4 regions of the Shewanella sp. Pdp11 genome follow, and region 1 is predicted to be linked to each of the others. Evidence: predicted binding sites of a transcription regulator. Region 1 holds the regulator's gene; each other region holds the start of a gene.
What was found. The regulator MetJ, encoded in region 1, represses methionine synthesis genes. The targets are predictions, from matches to a motif close to TAGACGTCTAGACGTCTA.
Positions count from the first base shown of each region.

Region 2: metE (5-methyltetrahydropteroyltriglutamate--homocysteine S-methyltransferase) is a predicted target of MetJ. The motif match lies at 1,949-1,966, and genes of this name have one in related genera.
Region 3: msrA (peptide-methionine (S)-S-oxide reductase MsrA) is a predicted target of MetJ. The motif match lies at 2,225-2,242, and genes of this name have one in related genera.
Region 4: serA (phosphoglycerate dehydrogenase) is a predicted target of MetJ. The motif match lies at 2,221-2,238, and genes of this name have one in related genera.

Region 1 covers NZ_CP015194.1:1,275,103-1,279,376, forward strand. Annotated here, with positions in the region: gene nrfD (NrfD/PsrC family molybdoenzyme membrane anchor subunit) at 1-902, shown strand, start outside; gene AYJ58_RS05645 (sulfite exporter TauE/SafE family protein) at 1,009-1,752, opposite strand; gene metJ (met regulon transcriptional regulator MetJ) at 1,887-2,201, opposite strand; gene metB (cystathionine gamma-synthase) at 2,414-3,577, shown strand; gene AYJ58_RS05660 (bifunctional aspartate kinase/homoserine dehydrogenase II) at 3,589-4,274, shown strand, end outside.
Region 2 covers NZ_CP015194.1:4,780,124-4,784,397, forward strand. Annotated here, with positions in the region: gene metE (5-methyltetrahydropteroyltriglutamate--homocysteine S-methyltransferase) at 1-1,838, opposite strand, end outside; gene AYJ58_RS21010 (LysR family transcriptional regulator) at 2,039-2,944, shown strand; gene AYJ58_RS21015 (HDOD domain-containing protein) at 3,046-3,774, opposite strand.
Region 3 covers NZ_CP015194.1:2,935,368-2,939,641, reverse strand. Annotated here, with positions in the region: gene AYJ58_RS12985 (thiamine pyrophosphate-dependent dehydrogenase E1 component subunit alpha) at 1-715, opposite strand, end outside; gene astE (succinylglutamate desuccinylase) at 878-1,912, opposite strand; gene msrA (peptide-methionine (S)-S-oxide reductase MsrA) at 2,255-2,734, shown strand; gene pgm (phosphoglucomutase (alpha-D-glucose-1,6-bisphosphate-dependent)) at 2,845-4,274, opposite strand, start outside.
Region 4 covers NZ_CP015194.1:1,562,540-1,566,813, reverse strand. Annotated here, with positions in the region: gene AYJ58_RS06965 (curlin) at 1-364, shown strand, start outside; gene AYJ58_RS06960 (helix-turn-helix transcriptional regulator) at 537-1,202, opposite strand; gene AYJ58_RS06955 (DUF2238 domain-containing protein) at 1,564-2,172, opposite strand; gene serA (phosphoglycerate dehydrogenase) at 2,327-3,556, shown strand; gene ygfZ (tRNA-modifying protein YgfZ) at 3,710-4,274, shown strand, end outside.

The DNA of each region.
Region 1 (4,274 bases):
GGCACTGGGTCATCGCCGTTTACCTGTTTATGGCGGGGTTATCCGCGGGCAGTTTACTGATTGGCATTGGTTTGCGCTGGGCGAATAAGGAACTCAGCGCGGGAGCCGAAAGCAGCATTCTTAAGGCTGCGGCCATTATTGGGCCTGTGGCAATTAGCTTAGGTCTAGCTTGCTTAGTGTTTGACTTAACCAAACCATTCCACTTCTGGCTGATTTTAATTCACTATAACTTCCAGTCTGTGATGGCAATCGGGGTGCTGGCGCTGCTGGCGTATTCTCCCTTGGCCTTTGCATACGCCATTATTGTGCTGCGGGATGACTTACCGAAATGGGGTTTGGGTTTCTTAACGCCTATCGCTAAGTTACTTATGCCATTTCGAAAGCTGATTGAAGTATTGTTGTTTGTCCTCGCCATTGGCGTAGGGGCTTACACTGGCTTCTTAATTTCGGCGATGAATGCTTATCCTATGCTCAACACTGCGGTACTGCCTGCGCTGTTTTTAGTGTCGGGTTTATCGGCGGGCGCTGCGGCAAACGCGGTACTGGCACTCTTGTTGTTTAAGACCGATAGCCATGATAAGACTTTGGCTAAGATGCACGGGTTAGAATTGCCTGTGATGGCGATTGAAATCATGTTCCTGTTCATGTTGTTCTGCGCCTTGTACTTCAAGGGCGGCGCGGCAGCTGCGGCCTTAGCGTCGTTAACCTCAGGGCTATGGGCAAGCGTGTTCTGGATAGGGGTTGTCGGTATCGGCTTTGGTATTCCATTGCTGTTTATGCTGCTACCCGCCGCGACTCGCCACACTAAGGGCGCGATGATCATGGTGGCTTGTGCGAGCTTAACCGGCGTACTCGCCTTAAGACATTTTATTGTGTACGCAGGGCAAAGCTATTTAAGCTGAGTGTAAGCTGGCTTTAAATATTGATAGATAAAGAAAAAGCACTGGCAATGTCAGTGCTTTTTTATTGTTTGAATCTTGAGATGATTTGCCAGTACAAGCGGGACGCTTATTGGGGTAATAACTCGATAACCGACTTCACCGTTAGCACTAAGGCGCTGATACTGCACAGGACTAACGTCGCCATCTTTGTCTTCTCTTTATCGACACGGCCCACTAATCGTCCTGCGACTAAGTAACCTAAAATCACTGAGGGGAGCAGCATCAACGACAGCCACAGATGTTTTAATTCTAATAAGCCAGTGATCGCTAAAATGACCAATGCAATCATGGAGCTAAAAATGAAGAAGGCCGACAGGGCTGCACGAAACTGCGAGGCATCTTTGCCTGCCAACAAAATCGCCATCGGCGGGCCACCAATCGCGGCGATATTGCCGAAGATCCCTGAAACCACGCCCGCACCGAAGAGGGTTTTCTTATTCACGGGTAGGCTGAATTTATACAGGCTGAGGATCACTGCGACAGTTACAATGGCGGCGATGGATAAACCGAGTATGGGCTGAGGCGCAAACAGCAATAAACTCGCGCCGATAAAACCGCCGGGCACGCGACCTAGGAGCGCATATTGCAAGCCATTGAATTCTAAGTGACCGCGTTCACGCACTAAGGTCAGCAGGGCGATGGAGAAACCCATAGCAATAACAGGCGCAGGTACAAGTTGTGGATCGACGATATACAGCAAAGGACTGGCGACAACCGCAAGTCCAAATCCAATCAGGCTCTGGGTTAATGCGCCCAGAAACACGACCAGCGAGGCTAAGGCGAGTGTCTGTGGATCTATCATAGAAAACATAGGATTTCCTATATCCCAAACCACCTCAAGATAGTGAAATTTAAAGTTTGAAGTCGCTTGGGTATAAACAAAAAGGGATCGTTAACGATCCCTATTGATGAGCACTGTGATATGACTTTGAAAGCGACGAGTCGCTATTCCATATCTTCCCACTCGATCCCCATTTCGTCCATCAGCAACTTGGCTTCGGCGGGAATACTGTCTGGGCTGTCTTTTGACAGATCTTCATCGTTAGGCAATGGCTGGCCAGTGTAGGCGTGCAAAAATGCCTCACACAACAGCTCGCTGTTGGTGGCGTGACGCAAATTATTGACCTGACGACGAGTACGTTCGTCCGTGAGGACCTTAAGCACTTTGAGCGGAATAGACACAGTAATTTTTTTTACTTGTTCATTCTTCTTGCCATGTTCAGCATAGGGGCTGATGTATTCCCCATTCCATTCAGTCATTGACTCACCTGTTATAACGCTAAATTCGGGGCAGATTTTAAACCCTTACAAACAACAGTCAAATTATTGCTACTATTTCTTTGTGATTGCAAACAGATTTCTTTATGTTTAGACGTCTAAACGTCTTCACGCCTATTGACGATGGCGTTGGGCTTAGGTACATTTAGACGTCCAGACATCTCTATCAGTCTATCGAATTTAGGAGTCCACCCATGGCAGAGCGTCAATTAGCCACACTGGCAGTGCGTCAGGGTATCGAAAGCGATACTCAATATGGCGCAGTTGTGCCACCGATTTATTTGTCGACTAATTACGCCTTCGATGGTCATAAAAATCCCCGCGAATTCGATTACAGTCGTTCAGGCAACCCAACGCGCTGCATTTTAGGCGAAGCATTAGCGCAATTAGAAAAGGGCGCCACTGGCATAGTGACGTGCACTGGCATGGCGGCCATCACCTTAGTGACTACTTTGCTCGGCCCCGATGACCTATTAGTTGTGCCCCATGATTGCTATGGTGGTTCCTACCGTTTATTTACCAACTTGGCGAAGAAAGGCCAGTTTAAGCTCATTGTGGTCGACCAAACCGACAGCCAAGTGTTAGCCGCCGCCATTGCGCAGAATCCTAAGATGGTGTGGCTCGAAACCCCATCGAACCCGTTATTGCGTGTGGTAGATATCGAAACCATTGCTAAGGCGAGCCATGAGGTCGGCGCGCTGGTGGTGGTCGATAACACCTTTTTATCGCCGATATTGCAACAACCCCTATTGTTAGGCGCGGATATCGTTATCCACTCCACCACTAAATATATCAATGGTCATAGCGATGTGGTCGGCGGCGCTGTTGTCGCCAAAGATGCGCAAATCGGCGAAAGCTTACATTGGTGGTCGAACACTCTAGGCTTAACGGGCTCAGCCTTCGACAGTTATCTGACCCTGCGCGGCCTGCGTACCTTAGCGGTGCGTATTCGCGAGCATCAAGCCAATGCCCAGCGTATTATTGAGGTATTAACCCAAAGCCCTGTGGTGAGTAAAGTCTATTACCCCGGTCTTGCGGATCACCCTGGTCACGCCATTGCGGCCAAGCAACAACAGGGCTTTGGCGCTATGCTGAGTTTTGAGCTCAAAGGCGGTGAGGCCGAAGTGGTGGCCTTTTTAGGTGCACTCAGCTTATTTAGCGTGGCGGAAAGTTTAGGTGGCGTCGAAAGTTTAGTGGCCGTGCCCGCCACTATGACCCACAGAGCCATGGAGCCGCAGGCGCGCTTCGAGGCTGGTATTAAGGACACCCTATTGCGTCTATCGGTGGGTATTGAAGATGCCGCCGATTTAGTTGCAGATATTCAAGCAGGATTAGCCGCCGTTGCGGCTTGTCAGTAGAGGAATAATAGATGGCACGTTGTCACTTACATAAATTTGGTGGCTCCAGTTTAGCGGATGCCGATTGTTATCGCCGAGTTGCCCATATCCTGTTAACCCACGGTCATAGTGATGATCTCGTGGTGGTCTCTGCGGCGGGTAAAAGCACGAATTTCCTGTATAAATTATTAGCGCTGCGTGATGCGGGTCAGCTATGGCAAGAAGAATTACAAGTGCTGATCAGTTACCAACAGGGGTTGATTGAGCAGTTGTTGTCGAATGAACAAGCCCGAGATCTGCGTGAGCGTTTGGCCACTGATAAAGCGCAACTCATCAGCCTGTTGTCCTTAGACGAGCGCAACGAATACCAAATCAACCATGTGGTGAGCTTTGGCGAACGTTGGTCGGCACGTTTAATGGCGGCGCTACTGCGCGAATCTGGCGTGGCGGCAAGCCATGTGGATGCCTGTTCAATTTTAGTGGCCGATGAAGCCGCTGTGCCACAAATTCGGGTACAGGAATCCCGCGCTAAAGTACAAGCCCTATTAGCTGCGCATCCCAATGAACGCTTAGTGATCACCGGCTTTATCTGCGCTAACGAGCGTGGCGATACCTTGTTACTTGGTCGTAATGGTTCAGATTTTAGCGCCAGCCTGATTGCTAGTCTCGCCGATATCGAGCGCGTGACCATTTGGACCGATGTGGAAGGGGTGTTCAA
Region 2 (4,274 bases), 1.5 Mb from region 1:
CTTTGTTTCAATGGCAAACCTTCACGGAAGGCAGGTTCATCAATTTGAATAATGCCAATCCCCGCATTTTGTAAATCGACCACTTCATCACTAATCGCCAGCGCCAGTTGTGTCGCAATCGCATCGCGGCTGATATCTTCACGGGCGAATGACCAATGCAGAATTGTCACAGGCCCCGTCAACATGCCTTTTACGGGCTTGTCGGTAAGACTCTGGGCAAACTCAGCCCACTCGACTGTCATAGCTTTTGGACGACTCACATCGCCGTAAATCAAGGGTGGCTTAACACAACGTGAGCCATAACTTTGTACCCAGCCATTTTTACTAAAACCAACGCCAGCTAACTGCTCGCCAAAGTATTCCACCATGTCGTTACGTTCGGCTTCACCGTGCACGAGTACGTCGATACCCAGTTTTAGTTGGCGTTCAATAGTATCGCGGGTCACTTGCTGTAACTGCTCAGTATACTGAGCATCACTTATCTCGCCCTTACGCCAGCGGCTGCGTAATCCTCGAATAGCAGGTGTTTGCGGGAACGAACCTATGGTCGTAGTGGGTAACAGGGGTAAACGGTATTTTTGCTGCTGCACCCTTTGGCGTACGCTGAAATCACTGACACGCTCGTAATCCGCAGTGGTTAATGCCGCAACACGCTCAATCACTTGCTTATCCGCAGCCTGTGCTTTGGCTTGACGACGAGCGATACAAAAAGCACTGATTTTTTGTGCTTCATCCGAATTAGGCGCCAACAATAATTGGCGAATTTTGCTCAATTCCAACAGTTTCTGCTTAGCAAAGGCTAACTGCTTACGCAGCACAGGTAATAGTTTGACTTCAACATCTAAATCGACTGGACTGTGCAGCAATGAACATGATGTGCCAATCCACAGACGATCGCCTAAATCACGCGCCACTGCGCCAATACGCTCGGCAATCAAATCGATTTCTGCCGCCCACACGTTACGGCCATTAACCACGCCCACCGACAAAATTTGCTCACTGCGCAACGCATTTGCAAATACAGCCAGTTGTTCTGGCGCTGTGACTAAATCCAAGTGCAAACCAGCCACTGGCAAGGCAGATACTAGGGCTTGATGATGCGCAATACCGCCATAATAACTCGCCAAAAGAACCTTGACGTTTACAGTGCTTAGCGCTTGATAAGTCTTAGTCATCGCCGCTTGCCACTGCGCGTCTAACTCTAATGCCAACACAGGCTCATCTAACTGCACCCATTCCACACCTTGGGCGGCGAAACGCGCCAAGATGTCAGCATAAGCTGTTATTAAATTAGGCAATAAACTTAACTTATTGAACTCTTGACCCACAGTTTTAGCAAGGTGCAAGTAACTAACAGGGCCGAGTAGCACAGGTTTTGCTTTATAGCCTAGCGCTTGCGCTTCGCTGACTTCATCAAAAAACTGCTCGTAAGCAATCGAAAACTCTTGGTTTTGCGTCAGCTCTGGCACCAAATAATGATAATTAGTATTGAAATATTTGGTCATTTCAGAGGCTGGCGCATCTTGGCCTGTCGGCGCTCTGCCGCGGGCAACGCGGAATAAGGTATCGAGATCGATAGCGCCTTCACCACGATGACGCTCAGGGATGGCATTCAAGGTCGCACTCAGGGTTAATACTTGATCGTAAAAGGCAAAATCCCCCACGGGCACTTGCTCGACGCCCGCTGCGGTTTGCCACTGCCAATGGGTACGGCGCAGTTCACTCGCTACTTCACATAATTCGGCTTGAGTACTCTCACCACGCCAGTATTTTTCTAAGGCAAATTTCAATTCACGTCGACGCCCGATACGGGGAAACCCAAGACTATTTAATTGCATACCCTATCTTCCTTTATTTGAGATAAGCCAAATTCGGCACTTGCACCCACCAGATTGTGTTCTCTTGGCACTTTTCAGTATTTCCGCCTTGATAAATAACAATGGGCGTCTGGACGTCTAGAAGTTTATTGTGTTAGTCTCTATTCCAGCAACCGAATTGATTTCAAGCACAACATGAGCGAAATTCACCTGGAGTGAACATGATCGAACTAAGACATCTGCGAACCTTAATGGCCCTGAAGGAAAGTGGCAGTTTGGCGGGCGCAGCCAAAAAACGTTTTGTCACTCAATCCGCCCTCTCCCACCAAATAAAGGAGTTGGAGCAAAGGATTAACTCGCCTATTTTTGTGCGTAAAAGTAAGCCGCTGTCATTCACCCAAGAAGGTGCGCGTCTGCTTCATCTCGCGGAAGAGATTTTGCCTAAGGTGCTAGAAACCGAGACAGATCTTAAGAATGGCCTTGAAACCGAAACCAATCAGTTACGTGTCGGCATTGAGTGTCACAGCTGTTTTCGCTGGTTAATGCCTGTGATGGAGCAATTTAGACAAGAACATCCCCAAGCCGAGTTAGACTTGTCGAGCCGTCACTTGTTTGACTCGCTCAATGCCCTAGAAATGGGCGAACTGGATATAGTGCTGACCTCAGATCCTGTGCCTGGGCATTCACTTGCTTATCAGCATTTGTTTGATTTTGAAGTAAAGTTAGTGGTTGCTAAAGATCATCCGCTAGCGAAAGAGCCCTATGTCACCCCTAAGCAATTAGCGCGTTTACCGATAATTAGCTATCCCGTACCGCTGACGCGTTTAGACATTTATCGCCACTTTTTAGAACCTGCGGGTATAGAAGCGGGTGAGCAAAAAACCTGTGATTTAACCATGATGTTATTGCAACGTATCGCCTGCAAAGATGGTATCGCTGCCCTGCCGAACTGGTCGATAAATGAAGGTCACGGCTTAAGCCTTACTACGGTAAAGCTAGGACAAGAAGGCTTAAAACGGCCTCTATTTGGCGCCTATCGCCGCCATAGTGGTAACTCAACATTGATCCAAAATTGGTTACAACTGGTGGCGAGTGAAGGTTTATCTCGCCAGCAGAAGACAAATTAATGCCGGTTAAATCAAATGAAGAAGCCTACGAATGCAGGCTTTTTTTATTGAATTAAATGGTTATTTTATTCGTTCAAACCGTTATTTATCGCATCTAAATATTACAGTGGATTCATCAATAGACCACGCATAGACAATACGCGGCGCAGGATTAAACCAGGGGAATTCGAATTACGGGTCTGACGCAAATTATGGGCAATCATAAACTCTTGACGCAAGTCCTGATCGAGATCTAACGCTTCGAATGATTCTATCGTCAATGTCTGCTGTTGATTATCAATCAATGACTTAATTACGCTTAAAGGGAATGATTGTTCGGCATTAGCATTTAAATACGCAAAGGCCGTGAGCGCGATAATTTGGCCGAACACACTGAACAGGGCCAAGGTTTGCACTTCATCAGCATCAACCTCGACGCCTTCCATCTCCGCTAAACTGTCCACCGCATCCGTAGCAATATCTTCAGTCAACTTCCAATAACCTTGGACCAACTTTTTATAGGGCTGCGGCAGCTCATCGAGACGCTCTTGCAGATAAAACGTAAAAGCATAGCGATAGATATTCACTTGACCTAAGCGAACTAAAGCTTCTTTCAAGGAGCGAGTCTTAGGGTTAATCACCCCTGATGCCTGTGCGGAATTGCTGCGCATTAGCATGTGCGCCGCCAATGCGGGGTCACTCGAGATGATGTCGATCACGTTACGAATGTCGCCTTCAGCAAGGATCGCTTTTTTGAGTGGTATTAAAATCCCTCGGCGGCCAATCACTTGCTCTTCATTCGCTATGATAGCTCTAACTTGAGTAAAAACCTGTTGCTCAAGATCAGTCATAAGACACTTTGCACCTGTTTATTAACAATAAGATGATTCGGTTACTCTTCACATCATACCCAAAATTTAAAGAATTTCAGTACTAAGTCGCACAATAGCCTAACGAAAAGAATAAAAAATGACTACCTTGTATGTAACATCAAATGGTGAAGCAAATAAGGTGCTGGAGGTGGAGATATAATCCCATGTTTTAAAACAATTTTAACATTTCCATTCTTCAAGTCGTCACGAGCCTGTCCGTCTAATGATTTATCTCTATTTCTACAACGAGGGTAAGCGACACCCATTCGCATTTCATTGCAATATGCCTCTCACTTACAATGACCAATTCAACATCAGTGTTGAAGCATAGCATTCCCGCTACATAGTCGACTTTTAGCTCATTACTACTCATCAATCTAGTACCACAATTTTCAGCAACAATTGTTCTGTAATGAGCATCATTTAGTATCATGGTCATGAGAATCTTGCCAATATAAGATGACTCAATCAAAGGATAC
Region 3 (4,274 bases), 1.7 Mb from region 1:
AACCCACACCGCGACTCGCAATACCGTTACCGGCAAACTGCTCTTCGGTGGGAGTTGAAATGGCGTAGCCATTGTTACGGCAGAAGAAAATCACTGGGCATTTCAGTACCGCGGCCATGTTTAGACCGGCATGAAAATCCCCTTCTGATGCAGCGCCTTCGCCAAAATAACAAACCGCGACTTTGCGCTTACCTTGCATTTTTAAGCTATAGCCCACACCCGTCGCCTGCGGGATTTGTGTCGCAAGGGGTGAAGAAATCGTCTGATAATGCAATGCCGCACTGCCGTAATGGATTGGCATTTGGCGACCTTTACCGAGATCTTTCTCGTTACTGAACATCTGATTCATAAACTGTTCAGTAGTAAATCCGCGATAACGCAGCGCCGCATGCTCGCGATATTGTGCGAGGATCACATCTTCTTGATCGAGTGCGGCCACACTGCCGACAATCGCCGCTTCTTCACCCGTACAGGTCATGTAGAAGCTGATGCGCCCTTGACGCTGGGCGCCAAGCATACGTTCATCAAGTACCCGAGTGAATACACAGGTATCGTAAATTTTAGTGGCTAAGGTTTCATCTATCACAGGCAAAACCGCGGTTTCATAAGTGGTGCCGTCGGCTTGTAGAATTCGAAGGATAGGAATGTGTAGCGATGCCTTATCCAAGAAGCCGACACGGTGCACTGTATCAGTGTTGAGTGTTGCTTTGCTCATATTGTGCTCTTGTTATCTCATTACGCACCAAAGCGTTTTGATGCGTCTGTTTATACGAATATGCCCGACGAACATTACGTTAACGTAAACTACCTATCAACCATTGGCATAGCTCAAACCACAAGTTATCCCTGCCTCGCATGTATATATTGCTTTACAAGCCTAACGCACGTCCGCATTCACCGCAGGGATCAGGCAAATCACAGTGCGATTGCCAATAGGCACTTTGGCATTAGGGAACACGACAGACTCAAACTCATGTTCCACTTTAATTTCTTGCCCACCTTCCCGCGCTAATACAAAGCCCTTCGGGAAAGATCTGAAGTTTTCGACATCGGTGGCGAAGGTAAATTCAAAATCATCGAAATGTTTATTGATGACGCGGCACACTTGGTACAAGTTAACCTTATCGGCATCAAATGCATCTAGCTCCAACGGTTTAGCGGTGATCAAGCGCATAAACATTTCATGGGTGGCGATAAAACGCGTCATGTCGTTCTGCCCCATCGGAAACACTTTGCCAAGCTCAATGGTAAAGGCATCGGCGCCGTAACGTTCAGAGGAAAAATAGCTAAAGGTCGTGGTCGGTTCGTGGTGAAAAAGAACCGTATCGACGCCGCTAGCGGCTAAAAACATAATTTGCTCGCCGCTAAAGGCGCGCCCAGGACGATAGGGATAGATAGCGAACTTTTCATGCTTCGAGGCGCGCATCGCCGTGTGCAGATCATAATGAATGCGCTGACGACCATCGGCAACCGCGGTATAAAAACGATCGACATAGGCTTCGAGTTTTTTGGCGCGCACTCGCTCAGGATTGACTAATCCCGGAGGATTGGAATGCTCACCACTAAAGAGACGATTCATGTTCTCATCAATAATCCGCGTGCCGTTATTAATCGCTAATGGGTTACCAATCAGGAATAAAGTGCGCTGCTTTGCGATGATTTTTTGCTGTAAAAGCTGCTTAATTAAGCTATTGCAGAGTTCAATAGGCGCGGTCTCGTTACCATGAACACCGCAAGATAGGACAACATCTTTTCCTTCATTCTCGGCGGGCTCAAAAACGATAACGCCGGTATCCCAGACTTCAACTTGGGTATGGTCGCCTAAGCTAAATGTAAACTCGCCATCGAACTGTTCAGGATGGGCTAAGGTGAGCGCTAAAAAATCCTTTGAATCTAACAGAGCTTGTAACACAGAATTCTCCTTATAATGGTGTGTAACAGTAACGGCGCAATAGCATCAGTGCAGATAGCCATAACCACTCAAGCATTCATCTCAACGCGGTTAGTCTCACTCGCACCTTAAAAAGCGGCTTCAATACTAACACATGTTTTTAGTGCTGTTCTCAGACATTTATCGCCATAGGACCCAGTTTTGAACGGAATAAGATCAACGCGGCGCTTTGCTACGGCGAGTGTAAATTTTCCATCACCTTATCGAAAATTCATCCTGCATAAATATTCCTGCTAGAGGCTTGCTTTTGCGCGCGAGTTTTATCACAATCCTTAGCCATCTAGACTTCTATTGGATTTAATTATGGCGTTAGCAACCTTTGGTGCCGGCTGTTTCTGGGGCGTAGAGTATTTTTTTAGACAAGTGAACGGCGTATTGAATGCCACCTGCGGTTACATGGGCGGCAATAATAGCGCGACCACCTATGAAGAAGTCAAAAAAGGCAAAACTGGCCACGCCGAAGTGGTACAAGTGGAATTTGACCCTGCCCTGGTCAGTTATGAAGACTTGCTCGAGGTATTTTGGAAAAACCACAATCCAACCAGTCTGAACATGCAAGGTGGAGATATAGGCACTCAATACCGCAGTACCATTTTCTTCCACGACCGTGAGCAAAAAGCGGCCGCAGAAGCCTCAAAGTTAGCTTTTGCCCGCTCGGGCCGTTGGGGATTACGCCATATCGTGACTGAAATTGTGCCATTACAACAGTTCCATGTGGCAGAGGAATATCACCAAAATTACATCGATAAGAATAACTTACCGAGTTGTCATATCGAGTACTAAATACGGTCAAATCAGCATGAGAAAATACTCATAACTGACATTAGCCACAAACAAAAACGCACTCAAAACTGAGTGCGTTTTTTTTGATACTTTATAAACCTACTGCTGCATTAAGCGTTCAGCGCCTTATCAATTAATGCCTGCGCATCTTTGATAATCTCAGCTAGATGCTGCTCACTGATAAAACTCTCGCCATAAATCTTAAATAACGCTTCCGTGCCCGATGGACGCGCCGCAAACCAACCATTCGCCGTAGTCACTTTAATGCCACCAATGGCAGCATTATTGCCCGGTGCATGAGTTAACACGTTTTCGATTGCCTCACCCGCAAGCACTGTGGCATTTAAGGTTTCAGCATTTAATAACGCAAATTTGGCCTTGTTTTCAAGACTGATTGGGCTATCGATACGCTTGTAAAAGCTTTGGCCAAATTGTTTTACTAGCTCTTGATGGCGTTGACCTGGAGTTTTACCTGTCACCGCAAGAATTTCTGCGGCAAGTAACCCTAGAATAAAGCCGTCTTTATCCGTGCACCACGTTGTCCCATCACGGCGTAAAAATGCCGCGCCAGCGCTCTCTTCACCGCCAAAGGCGATGGTGGCTTCAGCTAAACCATCAACAAACCACTTAAAACCCACAGGCACTTCGAGTAACTTTTTGCCATGGAAAGCACAGATTTTATCGATAAGCGCACTCGATACTAAGGTTTTACCTATGGCTAAGGTATCGCTCCAATCCGGTCTGTGCGTCAGTAAATAATCGATAGCGACCGCAAGGTAGTGATTAGGGTCCATCAAGCCTGTACCAGGGCAGACAATGCCGTGGCGGTCATAGTCAGGATCGTTACCAAGGCATAAATCAAAGGATTCTTTATGGGCGAGTAACCCAGCCATCGCATAGGGAGACGAGCAATCCATGCGGATTTTGCCGTCTTTATCCAGCGGCATAAAGCTAAAGCTTGGGTCAACTTTATCATTGACTAAGGTGATATCGAGCCCATAACGCGCGGCAATCGGTGCCCAGTAGAAAATCCCTGAACCACCGAGCGGGTCAACACCGATACGCAGCTTAGCGTTGGCAATCGCCTGCATATCGATAACATTTTCTAAATCAGCCACATAGGGCGTTACCAAATCAATGGCGTTGACATAGCCTGAGGCCAGCGCTTCGGCATACGCTAATTTTTGCACGCCAGCTAACGCTTGGCGTAAGTAATCATTGGCAAGCGACTCAATCCAAGCCGTGATATTACCTTCGGCCGGTCCACCATGGGGTGGATTGTATTTGATCCCGCCATCTTGAGGCGGATTGTGGGAAGGCGTGATAATCAAACCATCGGAAAGAGGCGCACCTGTGATATTTGCTTCGCGATTGGCGCAAATCACTCCATGGGACACCACAGGCGTTGGCGTGAAACCATCATTCTGCTGGATATGCACAGTGACTTTATTTGCCGCCAGCACTTCTATGGCCGATAAATAAGCGGCGTAGGATAACGCATGGGTGTCAATCCCGAGGATCAACGGCCCATTGATATTCA
Region 4 (4,274 bases), 290 kb from region 1:
CGATGCAGTAGGTAGCGATAACGAAGTGGATGTTGAGCAAGATGGCGCTCAAAACGAAGCCGTCATTTCCATTGCTGGCAACAATAATGCCGATGTCACTGCACTGCAAAATGGCGATCTTAACCTTATCGATTTAATTATCGAAGGTGATGAAAACACTGCACAAATTGCTCAATCAGGTAACGGTAACTGGATTGGTGGTGACGCAAGTAGTTCATTTGAAGTAAGCGGTGATAATAACAGCCTGTTGATCACTCAAACAGGTAACGATAACTTAGTACTAGGTTCTCAAGCTGGCAATAACAACAGCATCAGCGTTAATCAATCAGGTAATATGAACGTTGCTACTGTAGTGCAATACTAGTCAATCCTGTTAAAACCACCACAGCTACACTCTTTGGTGGTTTATCAAAAGGGTGTTGAACAAAAAGCGGGAATGTTTAAATAAACATTCCCGCTTTTCTATTCTGATTAACCAGTAATTATTAACATTAACCACTCAAAGCGAAAAGCTAACGATCAATATCTTTAACTGACTAACTGCACAGCTCAAAGTGAGTCTGATAGGTTTGTGCCCAACGCAACAACTCAACACGATTACGGGACTGGGTTTTACGGAAGATAGAGGAAATATGAGCCTTCACCGTATGTTCGCTGATGCACAATCTGTGGGCGATTTCTTTATTCCTCGCGCCACTCGACACAAATTGAATGATAGTGCGCTCACGGGAAGTTAGCATCTGCAGCATAGCCACAGTATCGGAGGGCATCTCATTGTTGCCATCGAGTTTTTGTACTACACGACGGAACATCTTACTCAGTAGTGTTCTGTCGTACCACAGCTCCTCTGCCACCATTTTACGTAAACCTGTTAACATCAAATCCATACGTTGATCGGCAAATAAAATGCCTCGAATGCCAAGTAACATAGCTGACTCTTGATCTAAAGAGTCTCGCTCGACTTGATACAGCGCCACGGGGAAGTGTGATACTAAGCGCGAAGCCAGTAAAGGGATCCCCTTGTTATCGAGTGCAGAGCCTTTTTGGGTGATCAGATAAAAACTTCGACGACTCTTATCTAAATCTAATTCCGCCGCATGCTTAACGATACGAGTTTTCAAGCCTATGGATTCAGCGAGTAACGCTAAATGACATGGCGCTGCCATTTGATGTAAAAAAACTAATTCATTAATTGTGCTCAATGACTCTCCTCCCTGAAAAGTATTTTCTATTAGCAAAATGGTATGTTTGACCAGCCTCTTTAGTTAGATTTTTAAACATTCCATTAACCTAGTTGATTTTGACTAGTTAAAGACTGAAAAACATCACCCAAATGTACTATTCCCTCTTTAATCCTAGTAAGTTCGACTAACTAACCACAGATAATTTGAATAACAGTAGAAAATACCATTGAACTTAATCAACTCACGAAACCTAGTACTTTCAAACTATGAAGATATCAGCCCAAAGTTGCAACATAAAGATAACATTAAAATGTGACAGCTAAATGCCATCACACTCACGCCAAATTTTTTATGGAAGGATGAACGCAACTCACTGCCACTAGCTCCTGAGTTTAAGTGCTGCTATTTGCTTATCTTGAAAACGAGACAATAAAACGAGTGCGACAATTGCGCCAATTAATGCCATCAACATATCTGATTGAGTATCCCATACATAGCCTTGGGTGCCCAAAAAGGCTTCGGCGCCTTCACCTGTTGCCACGGCAACCCACCATTCGATGAGTTCATAAAACGCCGAAAACGCGAGCACAAAACACGTGACTAAAAACGCACACCAAGCACCGGGTTTGACCGCTTGATTACGCAGCATAATTTCACGCGCTAACATGGCAGGGATAAAGCCTTGAGCAAAATGACCTAACTTGTCGTAATTATTACGTTCTGAGCCCATCCAATGGGCAATAGTGTCGAATAATGGCACTTCAGCATAGGTGTAATGTGCGCCGACAAACAACACACAGCAATGGGCTAACACTAAAACATACACCAGCGGCGTTAATGGGAAGCGTTTGCGGGTAAAAAATAGCAGTGGCACAGCCACTAATGCTGGAACCGCTTCGAGCCACCAAGTGAAAGAATCTGCGGGATTTATCACCGACCACACGAGCACTAAGAGGTAAATAGCACACCACGCGATTTTGTTATTCAATGTTTCTTCCTCTTATGCGATATTGTTCTTAATTTAGAATATTAACTTTAGCCATCTAGCCCTCCACACTGAGTAAAAAAAGTGCTATTTTGGTGGGTGAAGGTTGTCAGCATATCATAAGAAACATTTCTATTAATTAGAGGGTACCCATATCATGGCGAAACATTCGCTGGACAAGGATAAGATCAAGATCCTGCTGTTGGAAGGCGTCCACCAATCTGCGGTCGATGTACTTGAGCGTGCGGGATACACCAACATCGAATACCACAAAGCCTCATTAGGCGATGAAGCATTAATTGAATCCATCAAAGATGCACATTTCGTGGGACTTCGTTCACGTACCCAATTAACTGCCGAGGTGCTAAAACGCGCCGAGAAGTTGATCGCGGTCGGTTGCTTCTGTATCGGAACCAATCAAGTTGATCTTGCCACCGCCGAATCCCTTGGTATCCCAGTATTTAACGCGCCATTCTCCAATACTCGCAGTGTTGCCGAGCTCGTGATTGGCGAAATCATTATGCTGATGCGCGGTATCCCTGAGCGTAACGCCATCGCCCACCGTGGTGGCTGGATGAAAACCGCCGCTGGCAGCTACGAAGTGCGCGGAAAAACCTTAGGCGTAATCGGTTACGGTCATATCGGTACTCAGCTTGGCATTCTGGCTGAGACGCTGGGCATGCGCGTGGTGTTCTTCGATATCGAAGACAAACTGCCGTTAGGCAATGCACAGCAAATTCATTCAATGGAACAATTGCTGGCGCAATCTGACGTAGTGAGCTTACACGTACCTGAAACCCCACAAACCAAAGACATGATAGGCGCAGCTGAATTTGCGGCGATGAAAAAGGGCAGCATCTTTATCAACGCATCACGCGGCACTGTAGTCGATATCGAGGCCTTAACAGTCGCACTCAAAGAGCGCCACCTTGCGGGCGCGGCGATTGATGTGTTCCCAGTTGAGCCGCAATCGAATGACGATGAATTTATCAGCCCACTTCGAGGTCTTGATAACGTATTGCTGACACCGCATGTTGGTGGTAGTACTGCTGAAGCCCAAGAAAACATTGGTATCGAAGTCGCTGGCAAGCTCGCTAAATACTCAGACAATGGATCGACCGTATCTGCAGTTAACTTCCCTGAAGTTTCGCTGCCTATGCATAAAGGCACCTCACGCTTACTGCATATTCACCAAAACCGTCCAGGCGTGCTGATCAAGATCAACCAAGCCTTCTCGGAAAAAGGCATCAACATTGCCGCGCAATATCTGCAAACCACCGCAGAAATTGGTTATGTGGTCATGGAAGTTGACACCCACCAAGCCGAAGAAGCCTTAGTAGAGTTGAAGGCCATTGAAGGCACACTGCGTACCCGCGTGCTGTTTTAAGAGTTAAGCCGAATCGCATTAAGCGTTTCGGCTAAAGTACAAAGACTAAGGCGCACATATCATTCACAGATATGTGCGCCTTATGCTTTTGAGCCAACAGGAATTCCGTTACAATCTAGCCTCTCACATCGCCTTCATTTTCAGGATCTCGCTATGACTATTTCAGTTTCTACGCCCCATTGGGATCTGGACGCTTCTTTGCCTCCACTCATGCTTGCCAACTTATCTCATATGGGCCTTATTAAAGTGGTTGGAGAACAAGGCCGCAGTTTCATCCATGGCCAAGTGACCACTGACATCAGCTCATTAGCCGATAACCAATGGCGCTGGGGTGCACATTGCGATCCAAAAGGTAAAATGCTGGCCAGTTTCAGAACCTTTGCCATCCAAGATGCGCTCTTTATGCTGATGCCAAAGGATGCCATTGAAGTCGATTTACCCCAGTTACAAAAATATGCCGTGTTTAGCAAAGCCACCTTAAGCAATGCATCCGCTGAATGGACTCTGCTCGGGGTTGCCGGTGAACAAGCAAGCCAGTTCGTGAGCGAACATTTTGGCGACATTCATCAAGAATTCACGCCCATTGAACATGGCGCGATTTTAAAAGACGCTGACCGTTTCATTTTAATGTTAACCCCAGAAGCGGCTGCAGCTTTAGTGGCCAAATCAAAGTTGAGCGTATTTGATGCCAGTGCTTGGCAAGCGTTAGAAATTATCG